2 regions of the Peribacillus sp. GL_122 genome follow, and region 2 is predicted to be linked to the other one. Evidence: riboswitches for the same ligand, from Rfam matches in the RefSeq annotation. Region 2 holds a riboswitch; the other holds the start of a gene.
What was found. Region 2 has a riboswitch for glycine ahead of glyA (serine hydroxymethyltransferase). Riboswitches for the same ligand answer to the same signal wherever they lie in the genome.
Positions count from the first base shown of each region.

Region 1 (4,074 bases), 1.6 Mb from region 2:
TTTTTTCATCAAAAGGCCTGTCCGCAAATTATTGATTTGGGAAGCGGCCGCATCCTTCAGGATGGGATTCGGCTGTTCCCCGAGGATATCTTCACCGATATTATCGGAGCGTTCATGATTTTCCATCGGGCCTACAAATTCTAAAGGAAGCTTCAGTGCAGCGGACTTATCTCTCAGCTCACTTCTCCAATTTGAATGGATCTCCCCAGCAAGATACACGGTTAACTTCATTGTTTTCCTCCTCGGTATTAAAATTGCTTTCATTGTACCATGTTTTTTAGAAAATGGATGAATTCCATAAATAAGGATAATATTATCCATAAGGTAGTAAAAGAGACGGCTGGAGGAATGACGATGGCTTTATCGAATAAGAATATCCTTGTTTTTCTGTTGATAAGCAGTTTGATTGTGGGCTGCTCAAGTATCGAGAGACAAACCGAAAAGGCTATGAAGGCTGCTGAAGTGGCTTTTCGTGACGATGAAAAACAGCCCAATCAAGAGGCGGGGCTAATTCAGGTCTATCTGCCAAAGGATTTTAAAGTAGTGGAAGAACATGATAATAATTTGATTTTACAAAAAGGTGATAAGATTTATATATTATTTGACAATCCAAATGAAAAAGAAGACAGCTCCGTGATATATTTGGCGATAAAGGAACAAGATGATCAAAATGTAATGCTGCATTCTTTTCAGACTGAAGATAAATTCGGCTTTATCTCGATCAAAGAGATACCGAAAGAAAAGTATGAGCTTGCAGTGGGAATCGGCGGGGTGAAGCTGACAACCGAAACGGATAAAGACCAATTAAAAACCGATGCAAAACAAATGATGGAAATCGTTTCATCCGTGCCCCAGTAATAAGCTGACCCCTGCCTTTCAACCGATCCGTATTAATGGTTGATTTCTGGAGAGTCTGGTATGATGGGATTATAAAAACTAAGGTGTCATTTAGAGCAGGAGGAATATTCAAATGGAAAATTTACAAACCGTTGAGCAATATGATGCATTGAAAAATGAAGGCAAACATATCTTTCTTTTTTCGGCGACATGGTGTGGGGATTGCCGTGTAATCGAACCGATAATGCCGGAGATTGAAACGAAATTTCCTGACTTTACATTCATTCATGTGGACCGTGATGAATTCATCGATGTGTGTGCGGCTAATGATGTATTCGGTATACCAAGTTTCATCGCGTATGATAATGGTAAAGAGCTAGGCAGATTCGTGAGCAAGGATCGTAAAACGCAAGAACAAATTGAGGAATTCATACAATCACTATAATCAATATCCCCTTCTCGCTGGGGATTTTTCAATGAAGAGGAGGGTCAGTCATGAAAATGGACAGCACGAAGCTGAAAAATATCCTGAAGGAATGTTTAAAAGATGAAAATCGCACATTTAAATTCGATAGCAAGAAAGATACGTTACGGGTGGAAAATGTGAAGACCGGGAAGGGTATCACCATCGAGTTGCCTCCTGTACTTGCTAACTATGAAAACGTACAGGAAAAGGCCATCGATGAAATTATCTATTACGTGGAAGAGGCCCTGAATGTGATGGGGGGAGAACATAGCATGGAAGGCAAGGAGAAATTCATTTTCCCAGTCATCCGCTCGACCTCCTTTCCAATGGAATCGGAAGAAGGAAATCCATTTTTATTCGATGAGCATACGGCTGAAACCCGGATTTTTTATGCCCTTGATTTAGGGAAAACCTACCGTCTTATAGATGAAAAGATGATTCAACGGGAAAATTGGCAGGGTGACAGGATCCGTGAAATTGCCCTTTTTAATGCCCGTTCCCTCTCCACTGAAATGAAGTCGGATATCGTTGCAGGTAATGCATTTTATTTTTTGAACACGAATGATGGTTATGATGCCAGCAGGATCCTGAATGAATCATGGCTTCGGGAAATGAAGGACAAGATCGAGGGAACCATGGCTGTGGCCATTCCCCATCAGGACGTCATCATCATTGCCGATGTGAAGAATGATACGGGCTATGATATTCTTGCGCAAATGGCGATGAGCTTCTTTGCCAGCGGTCATGTTCCAATAACGGCTCTATCATTTCTTTACGAAGAAAATGAGTTGGAGCCCATCTTCATTATGGGTAAAAACAAAAAGCGTGAACAATAATATATTGAATACAAAAGGACCGTGTCAGCATCTGACAGCGGTCCTTTTAAAGTTTAATAGAGTTTATGACCCTTAGAGTTGATATTTATTTTTTAATCGGTGATAATATAATTGTAATATTTTGAAAATATGGAATAAAACAATATAACGAGCGGATGAACGTTGTGGGAGAGTGCAAAGCATTGAGCCACCGAAGGAGCAAGTTCCAAAAATATCCCTTGGAGCAAATCTCTCAGGTAAATGGAACCGCAGCTGGACGCAACTCTGGAGAGCGCGCAGGAAGTGTGCCACCAACGGGGAAACCTCCATGACCAAAATGGAGTTAAACTCTCAGGTAAAAGGACAGAGAAGGGAGCGGTAAGTTTACGGAACCCTTCTCTGTCCTTTTTTATTTGGCTTTTTACATACAGAAGGTTTGCAGCGAACATGGAACTTACTAATATGCTAATCAACTTGAAATAATGGGGGAGAATAATCGTGAATGTGAAAAGCAAATTAATGAACATGCTTGAAGCCCGTAAAGGGGAAATGGTTCAAATCCGCCGTCATTTACACGAGAATCCGGAGCTATCCTTCAAAGAAGAGAAAACGGCAAAATATATCATTGATTTTTATAAGGGGAAAGATGTATCGATTCAAACGAATGTAGGAAATGGATTAGGGATCATCGTGACGATCGAAGGCGGAAAACCAGGGAAAACGATAGGTCTCCGTGCCGATTTCGATGCACTGCCGATTTCAGAAGAAGCGGAGGTTCCATTCCGTTCAAAAAATGAAGGTGTCATGCATGCCTGCGGACACGATGGGCATACCGCTTATTTATTGGTATTGGCAGACTGCATCAATGAGCTGAAAGATTCCCTATCAGGTACGATCAAAATAATTCATCAACATGCAGAAGAAACACCCCCCGGAGGAGCCAAAAGCATTATGGAATCAGGGTTTTTGGATGAACTGGATGCTGTTTTTGGAATCCATTTATTTCCTTCTCATCCAGCAGGGGTTGTCGGGTATCGCGGCGGCTATTCGATGGCTGGACGGACCTATTTCAAGTTAGCGATAAAGGGTGTAGGCGGCCATGGATCCTCCCCGCATATGGCTAATGATACCATTGTGGCAGGCGCCCATTTCGTGACAGCCGTACAAACCGTAATCAGCCGTCGCTTGAACCCTTTTGATATGGGTGTAGTCACAATCGGCTCCTTCGATGGAAAAGGAAGCTTTAATGTCATTAAAGATCGTATAGAAATTGAAGGGGATGTTCGTTATATGACAGCAGAGACCCAACAGCTGATCGATAAGGAAATCCACCGGATCGTTAAAGGGATAGAAACGGAATTTGATGTTCAGTGCGAACTTACATATGTTCCCGATTATCCTCCGTTATATAATGACCCTGAACTGACTGGATTCGTGAAAAATAGCCTGGAAAGCATGGATGACAAAGATATTAAGAAGGTTGTGGAATTTCCGGTTTTCTCTGGTTCGGAAGATTTTTCGTATTATGCAGAAAAGATTCCTGGCTGCTTCTTTTACATTGGCTGTAAACCGAAAGGGGTGGAGAAGGCATATTTCAATCACCATCCTAAATTCGACATTGATGAGGATGCCCTTTTGATCGCTTCCAAATCAGTGGCGCAGGTTGTATGCAGTTTTTATGAATGGAAATAGTACCTTTGGTCTTTGTTTGCAAAAAAAACGCAGAAACCCACAAAACACCGTTCGGTATTAACGAACGGTGTTTTATGGGTTGCGGCAGGTATTTGGATGCCGTCGGCGGTTTCATGAAGGATGTTGCAATGAATTGGCCAGTCTGCTTCAAAGGCTGCATGAAAACTTAATCTCTTTGTAAACGCGATTTAACAGCGGTGTTTTATTTAAATAGTAGACTAGGGGCTAATGTTATTTCGCAATTGATAGGTTTAAACTCATTCC
Region 1 is NZ_CM174415.1:4,294,335-4,298,408, reverse strand. It holds gene AC3ISB_RS20750 (YtoQ family protein) at 1-231, opposite strand, end outside; gene AC3ISB_RS20745 (hypothetical protein) at 355-858, shown strand; gene AC3ISB_RS20740 (thioredoxin family protein) at 971-1,282, shown strand; gene AC3ISB_RS20735 (DUF1444 domain-containing protein) at 1,333-2,139, shown strand; glycine riboswitch at 2,394-2,495, shown strand; gene AC3ISB_RS20730 (amidohydrolase) at 2,623-3,810, shown strand.
Region 1: it holds a riboswitch for glycine, as region 2 does, so the genes downstream of both, AC3ISB_RS20730 (amidohydrolase) here and glyA (serine hydroxymethyltransferase) in region 2, are expected to answer to the same signal.

Region 2 (4,074 bases):
AATTCTATTTGCTTACATGATTACAGGCATCATTTGTTTTTTAATCATGCGCGCACTTGGAGAACTACTCTTATCTAATTTGAACTATCATTCCTTTGTTGACTTTGTAAGAGACTATTTAGGTAATATGGCAGCATTTGTAACCGGCTGGACATACTGGTTCTGCTGGATTTCAATCGCAATGGCCGACTTAACAGCAGTTGGACTTTATACTCAGTATTGGTTTCCCTCCGTACCGCAGTGGATGCCTGGATTAATTGCACTAGTCATTCTGCTATTTATGAATCTTGCAACCGTAAAACTTTTTGGCGAAATGGAATTCTGGTTCGCATTAATTAAGGTCATAGCTATTCTAGCATTAATTGTTATCGGTATTTTCATGATTATTAAAGGCTTTTCCACTGATTCAGGCGCAGCAAGTTTCACGAATCTGTGGAGTCACGAAGGTATGTTCCCAAATGGAATAAATGGTTTTGTCCTCTCATTCCAGATGGTAGTGTTTGCGTTTGTGGGCATTGAACTTGTAGGACTTACAGCAGGTGAAACAGAAGATCCAGAAAAAGTTATCCCCAAGGCGATCAATAATATTCCTATTCGGATTATAATTTTCTACATTGGCGCACTTATTGTCATTATGAGTGTTTATCCGTGGAACGCAATCATCCCAACGGAAAGCCCATTCGTTCAAGTATTTGTGGCTGTAGGTATTGCTGGAGCTGCTGGTATCGTTAATTTTGTAGTCCTAACATCGGCTGCTTCGGCATGTAACAGCGCAATCTTCAGTACAAGCCGGATGGTATACTCACTTGCCAAAGATAAAAATGCACCTGTACCGTTTGCAAAACTTAATGACCGTAAAGTACCTTCCAATGCATTGTTCTTTTCAACTGTTGTCATTTTAATTTCTGTTGTTTTGAATTATTTAATGCCTGAAGGAGTATTTACCTTGATTACAAGTATTTCTACCGTATGTTTCATCTTTATTTGGGGAATTACAGTCATCAGTCATTTGAAATACCGTAAAACAAGACCAGATCTAGTGAAAAAGAACAAATTTAAATTACCACTTTATCCAATTTCCAATTACTTGATCCTTGTTTTCCTAGCGTTCGTCCTTGTTGTTCTTGCACTTGCGGACGACACTCGTGTTGCCTTATTCGTTACTCCTGTTTGGTTCATTATGCTGATTGCGATTTATAAGATGCGCATAACGAAGGTGGATCAGGAGAATCAGAGAGAGGTAGCGGGGAATTAAGAGGCAAGAAATCCTTTGATTCTATTTGCTGTGTTTGTCCAGATAGTTGCCGCTCCATTTTTTCCAACTCGGTGAGTAAAAAATCTGCCCGTTTTAAAAAGCCAAAGATATCTGGTTGATTCTATGATAATTCGAAATAAATATTTTAGAATAGTATTGTTAGCGCTTTCAAAAATGCTTGACATAATTAATCGCAACTACTATTCTAAATGTACCAAATTGAATAAGCGGATGACAGTTGTGGGAGAGTGCAATGCGACACAAGCCACCGAAGGAGCAAGTTCCAAAAAGACCCTTGGAATAAATCTCTCAGGTAGATGGAACCACAACTGGACGCACCTCTGGAGAGCGCGTATAAACATGTACGCCACCAAAGGGGAAAGGCTCTATTAAAAAATGGAGCTAAACTCTCAGGTAAAAGGACAGAGAAGGGTAGAGAACGTGAACGCTACGTTACCCTTTTCTGTCCTTTTTTGCGTGCAAAAAAGGTAGTAAATCACACTGTTTTTAACAGTCTTCATAGAAAAGTAGCTGTAGCGGGAAAGAGATTTTAGTGTCTCGAACCACATTAAAATTCAGAATAATTAAAAAATGTCTAGGAGGAAAATAAAATGAGTTTAAAACAAAATGATTTAACCATTTTTGCAGCGATTGAGAAGGAAGGACAACGTCAACATCAAACCCTGGAATTAATTGCATCAGAAAACTTCGTTAGCCCAGATGTATTAGAGGCAATGGGAAGCGTGATGACAAATAAATATGCAGAAGGTTATCCAGGAAAGCGCTATTATGGTGGATGTGAATTTGTCGATGTGGCAGAACAAGCAGCTATTGAGCGCTTAACAAAGCTTTTTGGTGCAAAATATGCAAATGTTCAGCCTCACTCAGGTGCACAAGCCAATTTCGCAGTTTTTTTCGCACTGCTGCAGCCTGGTGATAAAGTGATGGGAATGAACCTTTCACATGGTGGCCACTTAACTCATGGAAGTCCAGTCAGCGTTTCAGGAAAATGGTTTGAAGTTGTGTCTTATGGAGTTAGAGAAGATACTCAGTTAATTGATTATGATGAGTTGGAAGCTATCGCAAAGAAAGAAAAACCTAAATTGATTATTGCTGGGACAAGTGCCTATCCAAGAACGATTAATTTTGCACGATTTAGAGAAATTGCCGATCAAGTTGGTGCAAAACTTATGGTGGATATGGCTCATATAGCCGGGCTGGTAGCAACTGGTCTTCACCCATCCCCAATCCCATATGCAGATGTTGTGACAAGTACAACTCATAAAACATTGAGAGGTCCGCGGGGGGGGATCATTTTAACGAACGATGAAGAAATTATCAAAGCGATTAATAAATCTGTGTTCCCAGGAATTCAAGGCGGCCCACTCATGCATATCATTGCAGCAAAAGCGGTTGCTTTCAACGAGGCTTTACAACCAAGCTTTAAGGATTATGCGAAACAAGTCATTGAAAATGCTGCAACACTTGGCGAAACATTAAAAAATGAGGGTGCAGCCCTTGTTTCTGGTGGAACAGATAATCATATTGTCCTTTTAGATTTGCGTCCTTGGAATTTAACAGGGAAAGAAGCAGAGAAACTATTAGAAGAAGCGGGCATTACCGTTAATAAAAATACGATTCCCTATGATCCAGAAAAGCCATTTGTTACGAGCGGTATCCGAATGGGAACAGCAGCTTTAACGACTCGAGGCATGAAGAAAGAAGAAATGGTGAAAATTGGTGAAGTGATTGCAACTGTTCTAAAGAGTAAAGGGAATAAAGACGTTCTTCAGAAAGCAAGAGAAACAACCAAAGGGATTTGTGATGGTTATCCGTTATTTCAACAGCCCATTACTGTGTAAGAAAGGGGTAGCTCAATGGAATTATTCCTTTGCAGAAACCTGAGCAACTGCCATGGCAGCGAGATACTACTAGCAATAAAGAAACCTGTAACAGTTGAACTATTTTGCAAAAAATCATAATTGGGGGTAAATCATGGGTACTGAAACAGCATTAAAGCAAACACCGCTTTTTGAAGTATATAAAAAATACGGAGCAAAAGTTATTGATTTTGGTGGCTGGGCTCTGCCAGTTCAATTTACTAGCATTTTAGAAGAGCATGAAGCTGTTCGAACTGAAGCAGGACTTTTTGATGTTTCTCATATGGGAGAAGTACTTGTGGAAGGGAAAGATGCCGAGAGTTATATTAATTACCTTGTTACAAACGATGTAACAAAGCTTGGCATCAATCAAGCACAGTATACCGCAATGTGTTATCCAGACGGTGGAACGGTCGATGATTTATTAGTTTATAAATTAGGAAATGAAAAATATTTACTTGTCATTAATGCTGCAAACATTGAGAAAGATTACGAATGGATGAAGCAGCATGTAAAAGGAGAGATGGAGCTCCAAAATATTTCGGAAGACATCGCTCAGCTTGCCATCCAAGGTCCAAAGGCAGAAAGCATTTTGCAAAAGTTAACGGAAATAGATTTATCAGAAATTGGCTCTTTTAAATTTGCCCAACATGTCAACATCTCGGGGATTTCCGACGTACTTGTATCCCGTACAGGTTACACAGGAGAAAATGGATATGAGCTTTATTTATCTGCAGACAAAGCAGTAGCACTTTGGGAAAAGATCTTAGAAACAGGAGCCACGAGTGGATTAAAACCATGCGGACTTGGTGCACGGGACACGCTTCGGCTGGAAGCACGTCTTGCACTCTATGGCCAAGAACTAAGTAACGATATCAGCCCGCTTGAAGCAGGAATCGGCTTTGTCGTAAAGACGAACAAAGAAAGTGACTTTATCGG
Region 2 is NZ_CM174415.1:2,700,170-2,704,243, forward strand. It holds gene AC3ISB_RS13020 (amino acid permease) at 1-1,255, shown strand, start outside; glycine riboswitch at 1,587-1,691, shown strand; gene glyA (serine hydroxymethyltransferase) at 1,867-3,117, shown strand; gene gcvT (glycine cleavage system aminomethyltransferase GcvT) at 3,251-4,074, shown strand, end outside.